DNA from 2 places in the Streptomyces sp. NPDC053750 genome. Region 2 is predicted to be linked to the other one. Evidence: riboswitches for the same ligand, from Rfam matches in the RefSeq annotation. Region 2 holds a riboswitch; the other holds the start of a gene.
What was found. Region 2 has a riboswitch for cobalamin ahead of ACIGO6_RS06090 (CoA-acylating methylmalonate-semialdehyde dehydrogenase). Riboswitches for the same ligand answer to the same signal wherever they lie in the genome.

Region 1: it holds a riboswitch for cobalamin, as region 2 does, so the genes downstream of both, ACIGO6_RS19100 (ribonucleoside-diphosphate reductase subunit alpha) here and ACIGO6_RS06090 (CoA-acylating methylmalonate-semialdehyde dehydrogenase) in region 2, are expected to answer to the same signal.

The regions. Positions count from the first base shown of each region.
Region 1 covers NZ_JBITXB010000006.1:168,046-177,702, forward strand. The annotation lists gene ACIGO6_RS19060 (glycoside hydrolase family 3 protein) at 1-454, opposite strand, end outside; gene ACIGO6_RS19065 (carbohydrate ABC transporter permease) at 463-1,293, opposite strand; gene ACIGO6_RS19070 (carbohydrate ABC transporter permease) at 1,290-2,276, opposite strand; gene ACIGO6_RS19075 (extracellular solute-binding protein) at 2,388-3,665, opposite strand; gene ACIGO6_RS19080 (GntR family transcriptional regulator) at 4,118-4,882, shown strand; gene ACIGO6_RS19085 (DUF3311 domain-containing protein) at 5,030-5,287, shown strand; gene mctP (monocarboxylate uptake permease MctP) at 5,284-6,894, shown strand; gene ACIGO6_RS19095 (GNAT family N-acetyltransferase) at 6,967-7,473, shown strand; cobalamin riboswitch at 7,516-7,671, shown strand; gene ACIGO6_RS19100 (ribonucleoside-diphosphate reductase subunit alpha) at 7,795-9,657, shown strand, end outside.
Region 2 covers NZ_JBITXB010000002.1:148,254-157,910, forward strand. The annotation lists gene ACIGO6_RS06070 (hypothetical protein) at 1-711, shown strand, start outside; gene ACIGO6_RS06075 (energy-coupling factor transporter transmembrane component T) at 708-1,874, shown strand; gene ACIGO6_RS06080 (ABC transporter ATP-binding protein) at 1,871-3,478, shown strand; gene ACIGO6_RS06085 (ECF transporter S component) at 3,475-4,293, shown strand; cobalamin riboswitch at 4,349-4,530, shown strand; gene ACIGO6_RS06090 (CoA-acylating methylmalonate-semialdehyde dehydrogenase) at 4,713-6,236, shown strand; gene ACIGO6_RS06095 (acyl-CoA dehydrogenase family protein) at 6,243-7,391, shown strand; gene ACIGO6_RS06100 (enoyl-CoA hydratase/isomerase family protein) at 7,388-8,455, shown strand; gene mmsB (3-hydroxyisobutyrate dehydrogenase) at 8,452-9,351, shown strand; gene ACIGO6_RS06110 (enoyl-CoA hydratase) at 9,348-9,657, shown strand, end outside.

The sequences.
Region 1 (9,657 bases), on a different contig from region 2:
CGGTGCCGGCGCCGAAGGCGCGTACGCCGATGACCGGGTTGTCCGGGTTGGAATTCACGTCGGCGGACGGGGCCCAGTTGAAGTTCACCCCGCACGCCGCGAGCCGGCGGCCCAGTTCCGCGGCCACCTCCCGGGTGAGCCCGACGTCGTCCACCGCGCCGAGGGCGAGGTTGCCGGGGAAGGAGGAGCCGGTGCGCACCTCCAGGCGGGTGACGTCACCGCCCTCCTCGTCGATGGCGACGAGTACGTCCTCGCGCTCGGCGCGCAGTTGCGCGGTCAGCGCCGCCACCTGCTCGGGCGCGGCGATGTTGCGCCCGAACAGGCCGACGGAGGCCAGCCCCTCACCGAGGCGGCGCAGCAGCCAGTCCGGGGCGGTGGTGCCGGTGAAGCCGGGCTGAAGGACCGTGAGTGCGTCGCGGGTGAGGGTGTCGGTCCCCCTGGCGATGGTCGTCATGGGTGGCGTTATCCCTTCACGGCGCCGGCGGTCAGGCCGCTGACGGCCTTGCGCTGCAGGAAGACGAAGAGGATGAGGATCGGGATGGCGAAGAGCGACGAGGCGGCCATGGTCGCTCCCCAGTCGTCGCCGAAGACGGTCTGGAAGCTGGTCAGCCACAGCGGCAGGGTCTGGGACTCGGCCTCCTTGTTGACGACCAGGACGAGGGGCAGCTCGTTCCAGGCGGTGATGAAGCCGAACATCGAGGTGGACATCAGGCCCGGGGCGAGCAGCGGCAGGATGACCCGGCGGAACGCCTGGCCACGGGTGCAGCCGTCGACCATCGCGGACTCCTCCAGTTCCTTCGGCACGGCGGCGACGAAGCCGCGCAGCGTCAGGATGGTGAAGGGCAGGATCATCATCATGTAGAAGAGGGTGAGCGGCACGAGGCTGTTCAGCATCGACGCGTCGCGCACGATCATGTAGATCGCGATGACCATGACTTCCCAGGGCGCCATCTGCGCCAGCATGAAGCCGACGATGAAGCCGCGCCGCCCCTTGAACCGCATCCGCGCCAGGGCGAAGGCCCCGGCCAGCGCGATGATCAGCGAGAAGACGACCGCGCAGACGGTGACGATGAACGAGTTGCCGACGTACGTCCAGAAGTGGTCGGCGTTGACCGCGGTCTTGAAGTGCCGGAAGGTGACGTCGGTCGGGAACCAGACCGGGTCCTCCGAGATGATGTCGCCGGTCGGCTTGAAGGCCGTGGCGAACATCCAGTAGACGGGGAAGACGAGGCCGATGAACAGGACGACGGCCGTGACGTTGGGCCACAGGCGGCCGAAGAGCGAGCGCTTCACAGCTCGTCCTCCTCTTGCTTGAGCACGATCCTGAGGTAGTGGGCGGTCAGGCCGAGCAGGACCAGGATGGTCAGGACGGCGATGGCCGCACCCATGCCGTAGTGCTGGTTGCCGACGCCCTCGATGTAGGCGTAGACGGGCAGGATCTCGGTGAGACGGTCCGGGCCGCCGCCGTTGAACGTGTACACCTGGACGAACGCCTTGAAGATCCAGATGACTTCGAGGAACGTCGTCGCGTAGAGGAACGGCCGCAGGACCGGCATGGTGACCGTGGTGAAGCTGCGCCAGGCGCCGGCCCCGTCCAGGGAGGCGGCCTCGTACAGCTCACCGGGGATGGTGGTGGTCGCCGCGTAGAGGTTGATCGCGACGAACGGGACGGACATCCAGACGATCAGCACGGTGACGACGAAGAAGGTCGAGAACTGGCTGCCGGTCCAGCTGAAGTCGGCCATGGAGTGCCAGCCGAGCTTGTCCAGGACCCAGTTGACGACGCCGAAGCGCTGGGCGAAGAGCCACTGGTAGACGGTGGTCGCGGCGACCACCGGCATGGCCCAGGCCAGCACCAGGCCGATCAGCAGCACGAACCGCATCTTCCGGCCGAGGCGGGCGAGCAGCAGGCCGATCAGTGCGCCCACGACCATGGTGAGGACGACGTTGACGGCGGTGAAGAGGATCGAGCGGAGGGTGACCCGCCAGAAGTCCTCGCCGGTGAGGACCTCCTTGTAGTTGTCGATGCCGTTCCACTCGGTGACGTGCTGGATCAGCTGCGCCATGTTGAGGTTCTGGAAGGACAGCAGGAGGTCCTTCAGCAGCGGCCAGCCGAGCAGCAGCACGGTGGCCGCGCAGGCGGGCAGCAGCAACAGGTACGGGGCGAACGCGCCGGCGCGTGACGCGGCTCGCGGTGTCGGCCTGCCGGTTCCCCCGTCGTCCGTCTTGCGGACGTCCCCCGGCCCGGAGGGCGGCCGTTCGGTCTGCACGGTCATGCTCGCGATCTCTCTTCTCGACCTGGGCCCGACCGGACCCTCGTACGTCGACCCGCGTACGGTCGCCGGGGCGGGGCCGTCGTTCGGCGCCCCGCCCCGGCTCCCCCGGTGTTACTGCTGCTGCGCCAGGCGCTTGTTGAACTCGCCCTCGACCTGCTTGGCGGCCTCGGCCGGGGACTTCCCCTTCAGCACGGCCGTCAGATAGGTCTTGATCGGGTTGGGGTCGTTCTCGACCGCGGCCCACTCCGCGATCAGTGGCGTGGTGTCACCGCCCGCGGAGGCCGGCGCGGCCGCCTCGGCGGCGGCGTTGCCCTGGAGGTTGCTCTTCAGCGACTCCTTGTTGGGGATGACGCCGTTGGCCTTGGCCAGCGCGCCCTCGTACTTGTCGGAGAGCGCGAGCTTCAGGAACTCCTTGGCGAGCTCCTGCTTCTTGCTGCCCGCGGCGACGGCCAGGTTGGAGCCGCCGAGGAAGACGCCCTCGGGCTTGTCGGCCGTGGCACCCGGGATGGTGAAGTAGCCGAGGTCCTTCTCGATGGCCGGGTTGGTGGTGATCGCCGTGGCGCCCTCCCAGCCCATGCCGATGATGGCGCCGGTCTTGCCCTTGGCGAAGATCTCACCCTGCTGCGGGGTGGCCTCGTCCTTGTCCTTGGGCGCCTTGGAGAGGGCCTGGAACTTCTTGTAGGTCTCGGTGGCGGCGGCGATCTTCGGGTCGTCCAGGTTGGAGACGTACTTGTCGCCGTCCTTCTTGACCAGCTCGGCGCCCTCACCGATGGCCAGGCCCACGAAGTGGTACCAGTTCTGGCCGGGCAGGTAGATCGGCTCGGCGTCGGTCTTCTCGCCGATCGTCTTGAGGTCGTTGTAGAACTCGTCGCGGGTCTTGGGCGTGTCCGTGATGCCCGCGTCCGCCCAGATCTTCTTGTTGTAGATGACCACGCGGTTGACCACGAACCACGGGGCCGCGTACTGCTTGCCGTCGAAGACGGCGGACTTGTTGAGGGACTCGGACCAGTCGGCGCCGATCCCGCTCTTGAGGTCGCTCAGGTCCGCCAGGCCGCCGGTCTTGGCGTAGGCCGGGGTCTGGGTGTTGCCGATCTCGAAGACGTCGGGCGGGTTCTCCTCGGAGAGAGCGGTGGTCAGCTTCTGCTGGATACCGTTCCACTTCTGGATCTCGAACTTGACCTTGGCCTTGGTCTTCGCCTCGAACTCCTTGGCGAGGTCCGCCTGCCAGTCGTCGGGCGAGGAACCGTCCATCACCCACACGGTGAGTGTCTCGCCGGCGTAGCCGTCCGCCCCGGCCTTCTTGCCGTCGTCGTCGCTGTCGCCCCCGCACGCCGCGATCGAGACCATCATGCCCGCGATACCGATCGCGGCTATCAGCTTGCGCTTCACGCCACCCTCCTCAGGGATGCCACAAACCCCCCTGCCTCCCCGCGGTTGCTCGTCGACGCGGACCGCCCATGGGGCCGGGACCTGGACCAATGGTGTAGACCAGTACGGGGAGCTTGGCCCAGACCAATAGGGCTGTCAAGGGTGTTCAAGCACGGTCGCCGCGTCCGTGATGCGACCGAGATATGCAGGGACCTTTCATTCCGCAAGCGGCAGATCGGACGGACCGGGACCGGGTGTACCACCACCCACCGAATGACACGTCGACACGGTCCCGAACACGCGTACCAGCGATGCCGGGCGGCGCTGTGGACTAGACCAGCCCGGGTCCCGGAGGTATACAGAAGGGATTACGGAGCGTGTGGGACCGTCCCCGCGCGCAGCCGTGCCACGATGTGAGCCGTGGCCGACAGGGATAGCGGTCGCTTCGGCACCCGGAGCCGGGAAGGCAGAGCATGAGCACCGACGTCAGCAGTGCGGAGAACGAGGGTGGGGCGACCGTCCGTACCGCGCGCGTGCCCAAGTACTACCGTCTGAAGAAGCATCTGCTCGACATGACCCGGACACAGACGCCGGGCACACCGGTCCCGCCCGAGCGCACGCTGGCCGCCGAGTTCGACACCTCGCGCACGACCGTGCGCCAGGCCCTGCAGGAACTGGTCGTCGAGGGCCGCCTCGAGCGCATCCAGGGCAAGGGCACCTTCGTCGCCAAGCCCAAGGTGTCGCAGGCACTGCAACTCACCTCGTACACCGAGGACATGCGGGCGCAGGGCCTGGAGCCCACCTCACAGCTGCTGGACATCGGCTACATCACCGCCGACGACCGGCTCGCCGAGCTGCTGGACATCACGGCCGGCGGGCGGGTGCTGCGCATCGAGCGGCTGCGCATGGCCAACGGCGAGCCGATGGCCATCGAGACCACCCACCTCAGCGCCAAGCGCTTCCCGGCGCTGCGCAGGTCCCTGGTGAAGTACACGTCCCTCTACACGGCCCTCGCCGAGGTGTACGACGTCCATCTCGCCGAGGCCGAGGAGACCATCGAGACCTCCCTGGCCACCCCGCGCGAGGCCGGCCTGCTCGGCACCGACGTGGGCCTGCCCATGCTGATGCTCTCCCGCCACTCGCTGGACCGCACGGGCCGGCCGGTGGAGTGGGTGCGGTCGGTGTACCGGGGCGACCGCTACAAGTTCGTGGCCCGCCTCAAGCGGCCCCAGGACTAGGTCTGGTCTGGACCAGAACCCGCTCACACGGGCCCCAGATTGCGGTTGGGGACCGATATACGAACGAGGGCTTCCGCTGTCCTGAAGCCGTCACCTACATTTCGTGCGCACTGCACGAGGTGATCAGCGAGGGGACGGAGCCACCGCATGTCAGAAGACCCAGAAGTGAGCAGGGGGCCGGTGGTGACGCCGGTGCGCGTCGTCATCGGCCTCTGCCTCGTCGCACCGTTCGTCGCCATGCTGTGGGTCGGCTCGTACGCCGAGACCGACCCGGCCTTCATAGGGGTCCCGTTCTTCTACTGGTACCAGATGGCCTGGGTCGTGATCTCCACCGTCCTCACGATGATCGCGTACAAGCTCTGGCAGCGTGACCAGCGCGCCCGCCGGGAAGGTGGGGCCAAGTGAACGACGGAGTGAACGGCGTCGCCCTCGCCGTCTTCATCTTCTTCTTCGTCCTCGTCACCGCGATGGGCTTCCTGGCCGCGCGCTGGCGCCGGGCGGAGAACGAGCACAGCCTGGACGAGTGGGGCCTGGGCGGCCGCTCGTTCGGCACCTGGATCACCTGGTTCCTGCTGGGCGGCGACCTGTACACGGCGTACACCTTCGTGGCCGTCCCGGCGGCGATCTACGCGGCGGGCGCGTCCGGCTTCTTCGCGGTGCCGTACACGATCCTGGTCTACCCGCTGATCTTCACCTTCCTGCCCCGCCTGTGGTCGGTCTCCCACAAGCACGGGTACGTGACGACCTCGGACTTCGTGCGCGGCCGGTTCGGCTCGAAGGGGCTGTCCCTCGCGGTGGCCGTGACCGGCATCCTGGCCACGATGCCGTACATCGCGCTCCAGCTGGTCGGCATCCAGGCCGTGCTGGACGTGATGGGCGTCGGCGGCGGCGAGGACACCAACTGGTTCATCAAGGACCTGCCCCTGCTGATCGCCTTCGGCGTGCTGGCGGCGTACACCTACTCGTCGGGTCTGCGCGCGCCCGCGCTGATCGCGTTCGTGAAGGACACGCTGATCTACATCGTGATCGCGGTGGCGATCATCTACATCCCGATCAAGCTGGGCGGGTTCGACGACATCTTCGCCTCGGCCGGTGACAAGTTCACCGAAGCGGGCAAGGGCGGCCTGGTCCCGGACGCGACGGGGCAGTGGACGTACGCCACCCTGGCGCTCGGCTCGGCGCTCGCGCTCTTCATGTACCCGCACTCGATCACCGCGACGCTGTCCTCGCGCAGCCGCGAGGTGATCCGCCGCAACACCACGATCCTGCCGCTGTACTCGCTGATGCTGGGCCTGCTCGCGCTGCTGGGCTTCATGGCGATCGCGGCCGGGGTCAAGGTGGACAACGGCCAGCTGGCGATCCCGCAGCTGTTCGAGAACATGTTCCCGGACTGGTTCGCGGGCGTGGCCTTCGCGGCGATCGGCATCGGCGCCCTGGTCCCGGCGGCGATCATGTCGATCGCGGCCGCGAACCTCTTCACCCGCAACATCTACAAGGACTTCATCAAGCCGGACGCCACCCCGGCCCAGGAGACCAAGGTCTCCAAGCTGGTGTCCCTGCTGGTGAAGGTGGGCGCGCTGGTCTTCGTCCTCGGCATGGACAAGACGGTCGCGATCAACTTCCAGCTGCTCGGCGGCATCTGGATCCTGCAGACCTTCCCGGCCCTGGTCGGCGGCCTGTTCACCCGCTGGTTCCACCGCTGGGCACTGCTCGGCGGCTGGGCGGTCGGCATGATCTACGGCACGGTCGCCGCGTACGGGGTGGCCTCGCCGACGCAGAAGCACTTCGGCGGCTCCTCGAAGGAGATCCCGGGCATCGGCGAGATCGGCTACATCGGCCTCACCGCCTTCGTACTGAACGTACTGGTCACCGTGGTCCTCACCTTCGTCCTGAAGGCCGTCAAGGCACCCGAGGGCGTCGACGAGACCAAGCCGGGCGACTACACGGCGGACGCGGGCGACCCGGGCGTGGAGGTGGAGCTCCCGCCGGCCACGGCGGGCTCCTCGCACTGATCGCCGGTTCGAGACGGGCCGTCGGAGAAATCCGGCGGCCTGTTGTCGTACCCGTCGGGCACACTCGGCCCCATGGACTTCGAGATCCGGCAGGCGGCACCTGGCGAGTACGACGCCCTCGGCGAGATCACCGCGGGGGCCTATCTCCGCGACGGGCTCCTCGACTTCGGGGAGAGCGACGCGTACCTCGGCGAGCTGCGGAACGTGGCCAAGCGGGCGGCGGCGGCCGAGGTGCTGGTCGCCGCTGCGGACGGCCGGGTGCTCGGCGGCGTGACCTTCGTGCCCCGCGGCGGCCCCATGGCCGACATCGCCGGGTCCGGCGAGGCGGAGATACGCATGCTCGCCGTCACCCGTGAGGCACGCGGCCGCGGGGTCGGCGAGGCGCTCGTGCGGGCCTGCGTCGACCGCGCCCGGGCCGTCGAGGGCTGCGTGCGCGTGGTGCTGTCGACCCAGCGGACGATGCGCACCGCCCACCGCCTCTACGAACGGCTGGGCTTCACCCGCACCCCGGGGCGCGACTGGAACCCGCTGCCGGAGCTCGACGACATCACTCTGCTCACCTATGAGCTGACACTCTGAGACCGGCGCGACACAACATCTGGGGGTGCTCACGGAACCCGACACAAGATGTATGCTCTTGCTCGCTGTCGCCGCAGGGGAATCCGGTGCGAATCCGGAACTGTCCCGCAACGGTGTACTTGCGTGTTTCCGCACGTCTTTCGCACGTGCGTCCACGCATGGTCAGTCCGAGGACCTGCCGACAGTGCGCCCGGCCGTCCCGGCCCGGGTGCCATGACGTCCGGGCCTCGTGGAGTGGGCCGGTGGACGCGACGCCGCGTGCGCTCGTGAGCTGCCCCCTGCCCTCCGCCAGGCCCCGTGCCGAGCGAGGGAGTGCCCCACGTGACCATCGCGCCAGCCGATCCGGCTTCAGCGACCCCGGCGACGGCGACCGAGGAACCCGACGGTCCCGGTGCCGCCCTGCTGCGGACGCTGACCGGGCTGACCGCCGACCTCCCCGGCGCCGACCCCGGCCGGGTCGCCGCCGCCGCACTGCGCGGCCGGTCCGCGCACGCCGACGAGACGGAGCTGCGGGAGCTGGCCACGGAGGCCGCGGCCGGCCTGATCGCGGAGGACCCCGCGTACTCCCGGCTGGCCGCCCGGCTGCTGACCACCGGCATCCGCGCCGAGGCCGCCTCCCAGGGCGTCACGACCTTCACCGAGTCCGTCGCCACCGGCCACCGCGAGGGTCTGATCGCCGACCGCACCGCCGCGTTCGTACGGCTGCACGCGGACCGTCTGGACGCGCTGATCGACCCGTCCGCCGACGACCGCTTCGGCTACTTCGGCCTGCGCACGGTGCACAGCCGGTACCTGCTGCGGCACCCGATCACCCGCAAGGTCGTCGAGACGCCCCAGCACTTCATGCTGCGGGTGGCCGCCGGGCTCGCCGAGGACGACACCGCCCGCTCGGCGGAGGAAGTCGCCGCGCTCTACGGCCTGATGAGCCGCCTCGACTACCTGCCCTCCTCCCCCACCCTCTTCAACTCCGGCACCCGGCACGCCCAGATGTCGTCCTGCTACCTCCTGGACTCCCCCAAGGACGAGCTGGACTCCCTCTACGACCGCTACCACCAGGTCGCCAACCTCTCCAAGCACGCGGGCGGCATCGGCATCGCCTACTCCCGCGTCCGCGCCCGCGGTTCGCTGATCCGCGGCACCAACGGGCACTCCAACGGCATCGTCCCGTTCCTCAAGACGCTGGACGCCTCGGTCGCCGCGGTGAACCAGGGCGGCCGGCGCAAGGGCGCGGCGGCGGTCTACCTGGAGACCTGGCACGCGGACATCGAGGAGTTCCTGGAGCTCCGCGACAACACCGGCGAGGACGCCCGCCGCACGCACAACCTGAACCTCGCGCACTGGGTGCCGGACGAGTTCATGCGCCGGGTGGACGCCGACGGGCAGTGGTCGCTGTTCTCGCCCTCGGACGTGCCCGAGCTGGTCGACCTGTACGGCGAGGAGTTCGACGCCGCCTACCGCAAGGCCGAGGCCGCGGGCCTGGCCCGTAGGACGCTTCCCGCCAGGGAGCTGTACGGCCGCATGATGCGCACCCTCGCCCAGACCGGCAACGGCTGGATGACCTTCAAGGACACCGCCAACCGCACCGCCAACCAGACCGCCGAGCCCGGTCACGTCATCCACTCCTCCAACCTCTGCACGGAGATCCTGGAGGTCACCGACGACGGCGAGACGGCCGTCTGCAACCTGGGCTCGGTGAACCTGGGCGCGTTCGTCGACGTGGCCGAGGGCGACATCGACTGGGAGCGGCTGGACGCCACCGTCCGCACCGCCGTCACCTTCCTCGACCGGGTCGTCGACATCAACTTCTACCCGACCGAGCAGGCGGGCCGCTCCAACGCCCGCTGGCGCCCGGTCGGCCTCGGCGCGATGGGCCTCCAGGACGTCTTCTTCCAGCTGCGGCTGCCCTTCGACTCCCCCGAGGCGCGCACCCTCTCCACCCGTATCGCCGAGCGGATCATGCTCGCCGCGTACGAGACCTCCGCCGACCTCGCCGAGCGCAACGGCCCGTTGCCGGCCTGGGACAAGACCCGCACCGCCCGGGGCGTGCTGCACCCGGACCACTACGGCGTCGAGCAGGCCTGGCCGGAGCGCTGGGCGGCGCTGCGCGAGCGCATGGCCACGACCGGGCTGCGCAACTCCCTGCTCCTCGCCATCGCGCCGACCGCCACCATCGCCTCCATCGCC
Region 2 (9,657 bases):
GGCGGCTGGCGCACCACGGGCACCGGCCACGACGGGCCGGCGTTCATCTGCCGCATCGGCTACAGCGGGTACCAGAACGGCAAGCAGTTCCCGACTCCGGCCGAGGAAGACTGCGTGCTCACCCCTCCGGCGTCCGCGTACTGGTCGTACTGGCACGCGGACCGGGGCGAGAACACCTGGGAGTACAGCCAGCTCGGCGCCATGCTCTACAAGCCCAAACCGGGCAGCGTGGACCTCTGGGTCTTCGGCGGCACCGACATCGGGGGAACCAAGGGTCGCCCCACCGTCACCCCGGACCAACTGCGCGCCCACAACACCGAGCCGATCGGCGACACGGGCAAGCCGCCCTCCGACGAGAAGGCACCCGAGCTTCCCCCGGACGTCGACACCGGCCCCGCACCGCAGCGGCGCAGCCCCGAGCGCCCCGCACCCACCGCGTCGAAGAAACCGGCTTCCGAGAAGTCCGAGACGAAGAAGGCCGAGCCGAGCAAGAGCGCAAGCGCCACGCCCTCTCCCACGCCCAGCGCCACAGCGACCTCTTCGGCCGTAGCTGCACCGGGCCCGAGCACCAAGGTGGTGGACGCGGCTCCGGCCGCGGACGCCCCGCACGACTCCGGCTCCATCCTGCCCGTGGTCACGGGTGCCTCACTCGTCGTCCTGATCGGCGGCGCCGCCGTCTACGCGGCCCGCCGACGCCGACGCACCGAGTGAGCGGCGTGGCCCGTACGACTGTTCAGGCCCCTGCCGTCCCGTCCGGCGCGTCGCCGGACCGGGGTGGCAGGCGGCTGCCGCGCATCCTGCACCCGATGGCGTGGTGGGTCTGGGCGCTGGCCCTCGCCACCGCCGTCAGCCGCACCAACAACCCACTCCTGCTCTTCCTTGTCCTTGCCGTCCTCGCCTACGTCGTCACCGCCCGGCGCACGGAGGCGCCATGGGCCCGCGGCTTCAAGTACTACCTGTACCTGGCCCTGACCGTCGTGGCGATCCGGGTCGTCTTCCGCGCCGTCTTCGCCACCGGCATCACCCCCCACGACCACTTCCTCTTCTCCCTTCCGCACATCCCCACCCCCGACTGGTACGCGGGCATCCAGATCGGCGGGCCGGTCTCGCTGGAAGCACTGCTGTCGGCGGCGACCGACGGACTGCGCCTGGCGTGCATGCTGTGCTGCATCGGCGCCGCCAACACCCTCGCCAACCCCAAGCGGGCCCTGCGCGTCCTGCCGGGCGCGCTGTACGAGCTGGGCGTCGCCGTCACCGTCGCGATCAGCGTGGCCCCGCAGCTGGTGCAGAGCGTGCAGCGCGTCGTGCGGGCCCGGAAGCTGCGCGCCGGCAACACCAAGGGCATGCGGGCCCTGCGCGGCATCGTCATCCCGGTGCTGGAGGACGCCCTGGAACGCTCGCTGCGCCTCGCCGCCGCCATGGACTCGCGCGGCTACGGCCGTTCCGGACGCGCCACCCCTCGCTCCCGCCGGATGACAGGCGCCTTGATGCTGCTCGGCATGTGCGGCCTGTGCGCCGGCGCCTACGGCCTGCTGGACGCCACCGCGCCCGCCTTCCTGGGCCTGCCCGCCATGGGGTGCGGCGCGCTGCTGTGCGTGGCGGGCCTGCGCCTGGGCGGGCGGCGCGTGACCCGCACCACCTACCGCCCCGACCCCTGGCGCCTGCCCGAGTGGGCCGTCGCCTGCAGCGGCGTCCTGTCGGCGGTCCTGCTCTTCACCAACCTCGGCTACGACCCCGCCCAGCTCAACCCCACTTTCTACCCTCTCACCTGGCCCGACCTGCCCCTCGTACCGACCGCCGCGATCCTGCTCGCCGGCACGGCCGGATTCCTCGCGCCCCCGCCCACTCCCGTCCGGAGAGCCGCCGCCCCGTGATCACCTTCGACCAGGTCACCATCCAGTACGACGACACACCCGAGCCGGCCCTGCGGGACGTCGACCTCACGGTGGACGAGGGCGAACTCTGCCTCGTCGTCGGACACACGGGCGTCGGCAAGTCGACGCTCCTGGGCGCGGTCAACGGGCTCGTCCCGCACTTCACCGGCGGAACCCTCTACGGCCGTGTCACGGTCGACGGCCGGGACACGGCCCACCACCCGCCCCGCGAACTGGCCGACGTCGTCGGAGTGGTGGGCCAGGACCCGATCGACGGCTTCGTCACCGACACCGTGGAGGAGGAGCTCGCCTACTCCATGGAACAGTTGGCGATAGCTCCCGGGACCATGCGCAAACGGGTCGAGGAGACCCTCGACCTGCTCGGCCTGGCCGACCTGCGCCACCGTGCGCTGCACGAACTCTCCGGCGGCCAGCAGCAGCGCGTCGCCATCGGCTCGGTCCTCACCGCCCACCCGCGAGTCCTGGTCCTGGACGAACCGACCTCCGCCCTCGACCCGACGGCTGCCGAGGAGGTCCTCGCCGCGGTCACCCGTCTCGTCCACGACCTCGGCGTCACCGTCCTGATGGCCGAGCACCGTCTGGAGCGCGTCGTCCAGTACGCCGACCGCGTCCTCCACCTCCCCGGTGACGGCCGCGCCCGCATCGGTCCCGCCGCCGAGATCCTGCGCACGTCGGCCATCGCGCCACCGATCGTCGAACTGGGCCGGGCGGCCGACTGGTCACCCCTGCCCCTGTCGATCCGCGACGCCCGCCGTGCGGCCGCCCCCCTGCGCGCCGAACTGGCTGCCCGCACCCCGGACCCCGTCCGCCCGGCCCCGGCCGGCGAGCGGCGCCGGCTCCTGACGGCGCGCGGCATCACCGTCACCTACGGCGGCGTCCCCGCCGTACGGGAGGTCGACCTCGACCTGTACGCGGGCGAGGTGACCGCCCTCATGGGCCGCAACGGCTCCGGCAAGTCCTCCCTCCTGTGGGCCCTGCAGGGGTCGGGCCCGCGCCGCGCCGGGACGGTGAAGCTGGCCGACGGCCCCGATCCGCGCGACGTTCCCGCCACCCGGTCCCGCCAACTCGTCGGACTGGTCCCGCAGACCCCCTCCGACCTGCTCTACCTGGAGAGCGTCAAGCAGGAACTCGACCAGGCGGACACCGAGTCGGGCACCACGACGAAGGCCCGCACCGTCCTGGACCGGCTCGCCCCGGGCATCGACGACGCCACCCACCCCCGCGACCTGTCGGAGGGACAGAAGCTGGCTCTCGTCCTGGCCATCCAGCTGTCCGCGGCGCCCGAGGTCGTCCTCCTGGACGAGCCGACCCGCGGCCTGGACTACCGGGCGAAGACCGCATTGATCGGTGTCGTGAACGCCCTCGCGGCGGAGGGCAGGACGGTGGTGATCTCCACTCACGACGTCGAGTTCGCCGCCCGCGCCGCCGACCGCGTCGTCGTCATGGCCGAGGGGGACGTCGTCGACGACGGCCCGACCACCGACGTCATCGTCTCCTCGCCCGTGTTCGCGCCCCAGACGGCGAAGATCCTCGCCCCGCTGCCCTATCTGACCGTCGACCAGGTGAAGGCGGCCCGACCATGACGACCACCGCCGCCATCCGACTGACCCCACGCGTCGGCGTCGTCATGACCTTGGCGGCGTTCCTCGGTGTCGTCGCCTTCTTCTGGCCGTTCCTGGTCGCCCCCGGGAAGTTCGGCTCGAACTACGTGCCCCCGCTCATCTTCGGCGTGCTCCTGGTCCTCGTCCTGTGCGTGATCCTCTCGGAGATCGCCGAGGGCGGTATCGACTCCAAGGCCCTCGCCATGCTGGGGGTCCTGTCCGCCGTGAACGCGGCCCTGCGTCCGCTGGGCGCCGGAACCGCGGGCATCGAGACCGTCTTCTTCGTCCTGGTCCTGGCCGGCCGGGTCTACGGCCCCGGCTTCGGCTTCACCCTGGGCTGCACCTCCCTGTTCGCCTCGGCCCTCATCACCGGCGGGGTCGGGCCCTGGATGCCGTACCAGATGTTCGGCTGCGCCTTCGTCGGGATGCTCGCCGGTTTCCTTCCCCGGGCCTCGGGCCGCCGCGAGGTGCTGATGCTGGCCGTCTACGGGTCGCTGTCCGGCTATCTCTTCGGCTTCCTCCTCAACCTCTCCTTCTGGCCGTTCTCCCTGGACCCGAACAGCTCCATCGCCTACCTGCCCGGCCTGCCCTTCACCGAGCAGTGGCAGCGCTACATCGCCTTCGACATCGCCACGTCCCTCGGCTGGGACACCGGCCGGGCGGTCACCAATCTCGTGTGCATCCTGCTGGCGGGGCCGGCGGTGCTGACCACCTTCCGGCGAGCCGCGCGCAAGGCCCGCTTCCGCGCTCCCGTGCGCTTCGCCGAACCCCGGACGGCTGATTCCGAACCCCGCTGACCAGCGGTGTCCGTGGCACACGCTCCCGGTACTGGATTTACTAGGACGTCCAACTATATAGTCGCGAGCACAAGGCCCGCGGTGCAGGGAAGCCGGTGTGATTCCGGCACGGTCCCGCCACTGTGACCGGGGAGCACGCCGTCGAGCAGGACGCCACTGACGAGCAGGATGTCGGGAAGGCGGACGGCGTGCGCTGATCTGGGAGTCAGGATACCGGCCGCGGGATGTTCCGTGTTTTCCACGAGGATGGAGCTGACACGCATGGCACCGGTGTGTACCCACGACCCTGGTGAGCCCGCCGTCTGACGGGACTCCGGCCATACGCGATCTCGCGCCCCGGCATCCGTACGCCACTTGCGTGCGCGTGCGCGGACCGGCGTGCGCCATCCCCGGATCCCTCCTGACGAGAGCAGGCAGTCATGGTCCGCGAGCACGAACGCGCCTCCGTGCGCGAGTTGACCCACTTCGTCGGCGGCAAGCGCACCCCGGGCACCTCGGGGTCCTTCGGCGAGGTGTACGACCCCAACACCGGCGAGGTGCAGGCCCTGGTGCCCCTCGCGAACCGCGCCGAGACCGAGGCGGTCATCGCCGACGCGGTCCACGCGCAACGCGAGTGGGGCGAATGGAACCCGCAGCGCCGCGCCCGGGTCATGATGTGCTTCCTCCAGCTCGTCGAGCGGGAGAAGGACGCGCTGGCCCGGCTGCTGTCCGCCGAGCACGGCAAGACGATCGCCGACGCGCACGGCGACATCCAACGCGGGGTGGAGGTCGTCGAGTTCGCGGCGGGCATCCCGCACCTCCTCAAGGGCGAGTTCACCGACAACGCGGGCACCGGCATCGATGTCCACTCCCTGCGCGCCCCGCTCGGCGTGGTCGCCGGGGTCACCCCCTTCAACTTCCCGGCGATGATCCCCCTGTGGAAGGCGGCCCCCGCGCTGGCCTGCGGCAACGCCTTCATCCTCAAGCCGTCCGAACGGGACCCGTCCGTTCCGCTGCGGCTCGCCGAGCTGTTCCTGGAGGCGGGACTGCCGCCCGGCGTCCTCAACGTCGTCAACGGCGCCCGGGAGACCGTCGACACCCTCCTCGACGATCCCCGCGTGGCCGCCCTCGGCTTCGTCGGCTCCACCCCGGTCGCCGCGCACGTCTACGCCACCGCCGCCGCCCGCGGCAAGCGCGCCCAGTGCTTCGGCGGCGCCAAGAACCACATGATCGTGATGCCGGACGCCGATCTCGACCAGGCCGTGGATGCGCTGATCGGCGCCGGGTACGGCTCGGCGGGGGAGCGGTGCATGGCGATCTCCGTCGCCGTCCCGGTGGGGGAGGAGACCGCCGACGCCCTCGTGGCCCGGCTCAAGGAGCGCATCGCCGCGCTGCGGATCGGCCGCAGCGACGACCCCGAGGCCGACTTCGGCCCCCTGGTCGGCCGGGACGCCGTGGACCGGGTCCGCTCCTACGTCGACCTCGGGGTCGAGGAGGGCGCGGACCTCGTCGTGGACGGGCGGGACTTCGTCCTGGAAGGGCACGAGAACGGCTTCTTCGCCGGCGCCTCCCTCTTCGACCGGGTGACGCCCGCCATGCGCGTCTACCAGGAGGAGATCTTCGGCCCCGTGCTGTGTGTCGTACGTGCCGCCGACTACGAGGAGGCGCTGCGCCTGCCCAGCGAGCACACCTTCGGCAACGGCGTGGCGATCTTCACCCGGGACGGCGACACCGCACGCGACTTCACCCGGCGCGTGAACACCGGCATGGTCGGCGTCAACGTGCCCATCCCGGTGCCGGTCGCCTACCACACCTTCGGCGGCTGGAAGCGCTCCGGCTTCGGCGACCTCAACCAGCACGGCCCGGACGCGATCCGCTTTTACACGCGGACGAAGACGGTCACCTCCCGCTGGCCCGCCGGCCTGCGGGAGGGCGCGAGCTTCACGATCCCCACGATGGGCTGAGCGGCCATGAACAGCACCCTGCTCACCGAGGACCAGCAGGCCCTCGTCGAGACCACCCTGGACTTCGCCCAGGACCACCTCGCCCCGCACGCCCTGGACTGGGACCGTGACAAGCACTTCCCGGTGGACGTACTGCGTAAGGCGGCCGGGCTCGGCCTCGGCGGCGTCTACGTCCGCGAGGAGTCCGGCGGCAGCGGCCTCACCCGCTCCGACGGCGTCCTCGTCTTCGAGACCCTCGCCTCCGGCTGCCCGTCCCTCGCGGGCTACCTCTCCATCCATAACATGGTCGCCTGGATGATCGACCGCTACGGCGACGACGCCCAGCGCGAACGGTGGCTGCCGCGCCTGTGCGCCATGGAGGATCTCGCCAGCTACTGCCTGACCGAGCCGGGCGCCGGCTCCGACGCGGCGGCCCTCACCAGCAGGGCCGTACGGGACGGCGACGGCTGGGTACTCACCGGCGTGAAGCAGTTCATCTCCGGGGCCGGGACCTCCCAGCTGTACGTCGTCATGGCCCGCACCGGCACCGAAGGCGCCGACGGCGTGTCCGCGTTCGTCGTCGACAAGGACGACGCCGGCCTCTCCTTCGGACCGAACGAACGGAAGATGGGCTGGAACGCACAGCCCACCCGCCAGGTCGTCCTGGACGGCGTCCGCCTGCCCGCCGACCGGCTCCTCGGCCGCGAGGGCGAGGGCTTCCGCATCGCCATGAGCGGCCTCAACGGCGGCCGTCTCGGCATCGCCGCCTGCTCCCTGGGCGGCGCCCGCAGCGCGCTCGACCGCAGCCTGGCCCACCTCGCCGACCGCGAGGCGTTCGGGCAGCGGCTCCTGGACGCCCAGGCCCTGCGTTTCCGCCTGGCCGACATGGCGACCGAGCTCACCGCCGCACGCGCCCTGGTCCAGCAGGCAGCCCAGGCACTCGACCGGGGCGATCCGCAGGCGCCGTACCTGTGCGCGATGGCCAAGCGGTTCGCCACCGACACCGGCTACTCCGTCGCCGACCGCGCACTCCAACTGCACGGCGGATACGGCTACCTCAGCGAGTACGGCATCGAGAAGATTGTCCGTGACCTGCGCGTCCACCAGATCCTGGAAGGAACGAACGAGATCATGCGCGTCATCGTGGCCCGCGGCCTGACGGAGGCGTTCCGGTGAGCGACGTCCTGTTCCGCACGAGCGGCCGGGCCGCCCACATCGCTCTCAACCGCCCTCGGGCTCTGAACTCCCTCACCCACGACATGGTGCTCCGGATCGACGCGAAGCTCACGGAGTGGGAGCAGGATCCGGCCGTCGAGACCGTCGTCATCACCGGAGAGGGGGAGCGCGGCCTGTGCGCCGGCGGTGACATCCGCGCCATCCACGACGACGCCCGCGACGGGGACGGCAGCGCCTCGGCCGCCTTCTGGCGCGACGAGTACCGCCTCAATGCCCGCATCGCGCGTTACCCGAAGCCGTACGTCGCCGTCATGGACGGCATCGTCATGGGCGGCGGGGTCGGCGTGTCCGCGCACGGCAGCGTCCGGATCGTCACCGAACGGTCGAGGATCGCCATGCCGGAAACCGGTATCGGCTTCGTCCCCGACGTCGGCGGAACCCATCTGCTCGCCCTCGCACCGGGAGAGCTGGGCACGTATCTCGCGCTGACGGGCGGACAGATCGGAGCGGCCGACGCTCTGCTGTGCGGACTCGCCGACCAGTACATGCCCTCCGCCTCGCTCCGGTCCTTCGCCGACGACCTCGCCGAACTGCCGGTGCGCGAGGCCCTCCGGCGTCACGTTCAGGATCCGCCGCCGGGGGAACTCGCCGGCCACAGGAGCTGGATCGACGCCTGCTTCTCCGCCGACACCGTCGAGGAGATCGTCCAGCGGCTCCTCGCGCAGGGCGGCCCGGCCGCCAAGAAGACCGCCGAGACCCTCCTCCTCAAGTCCCCGACCGCGCTCAAGGTCACCCTGGCCGCCGTGCGCCGCGCCCGACGGCTCGGACCGCTGGAGCGCGTCCTCGACCAGGAGTACCGCGTCTCCCTGGCCTGTCTGCACGCCCCGGACCTGGTCGAGGGCGTCCGCGCCCAGGTCATCGACAAGGACCGGAACCCCCACTGGTCGCCCGCGACCCTCGTCGAGGTCACCGACGTGGACGTCGAGCGCTTCTTCGCGCCCCTCGGCGAGCGGGAACTCGGCCTAGCCGACGCAGCCGACACCACCGAGGAGGTGGCCTGGTGAGCCGGACCGTCGCATTCGTCGGACTCGGACACATGGGCGGCCCGATGGCCGCCAACCTGACGAAGGCCGGCCACCGGGTGCTCGGCCACGACCTGGTCCCCGCGGCCGTCGAGGCCGCCGCCCAGGCCGGTGTGGAGCCCGTCCCGTCCGCGGCCGAGGCCGTCGCCGCCGCCGACGTGGTCGTCAGCATGTTGCCCGCCGGACGCCACGTCCTGGGCCTCTACGACGACATCCTCACTGCGGCCCGCCCCGGCACCCTCTTCGTCGACTGCTCCACCATCGATGTCGTCGACGCGCGCACGGCCCATGATCGGGCCATCGCCGCCGGTATGCGGGCGCTGGACGCGCCCGTGTCCGGCGGTGTGGTCGGGGCGGAGGCCGCCACCCTGACCTTCATGGCCGGTGGTGGAGAGGGCGAGTTCGCCGAGGCGCGCCCTCTGCTGGAGGCCATGGGGAAGAAGGCCGTGCACTGCGGTGGCCCGGGCGCCGGCCAGGCCGCCAAGATCTGCAACAACATGATCCTCGGCGTCTCCATGATCGCCGTCAGCGAGGCGTTCGTCCTCGGCGAGAGCCTCGGCCTGTCCCATCAGGCGCTGTACGACGTGGCCTCCACCGCGTCCGGCCAGTGCTGGGCACTCAGCGTCAACTGCCCCGTCCCCGGCCCGGTGCCGACCAGCCCCGCCAACCGCGACTACCGGCCGGGCTTCGCCGCCTCCCTGATGGCCAAGGACCTGGGCCTGGCCGCCAACGCCGTCCGCGAGGGCGGCGTGCACGCGGAACTCGGCCTGCGCGCGGCCGAACTGTACGCGACATACGCCGAACGGGTCGGCGACGCGGAGGACTTCTCCGGCGTCGTACGCACCATCAGGGACCGGAGCGGAGAGACAGCCACATGACCACCGACTACGAGACGATCCTGGTCGAGCGCAAGGGACGCACCGCCCTCCTCACGCTCAACCGGCCGAAGGCCCTCAACGCCCTGAATCTCCAGGTGATGAACGAGGTCGTGGCCGCGACCGAGAGACTCGACCGGGACCCGGACTGCGGCTGCATCGTCGTCACCGGCTCGGCGAAGGCGTTCGCGGCCGGCGCCGACATCAAGGAAATGCAGCCGCAGGGGTACATGGACATGTACCTCACCGACTGGTTCGCCGCCTGGGACCGGCTGGGACAGTTGCGGACGCCGACCGTCGCGGCCGTGT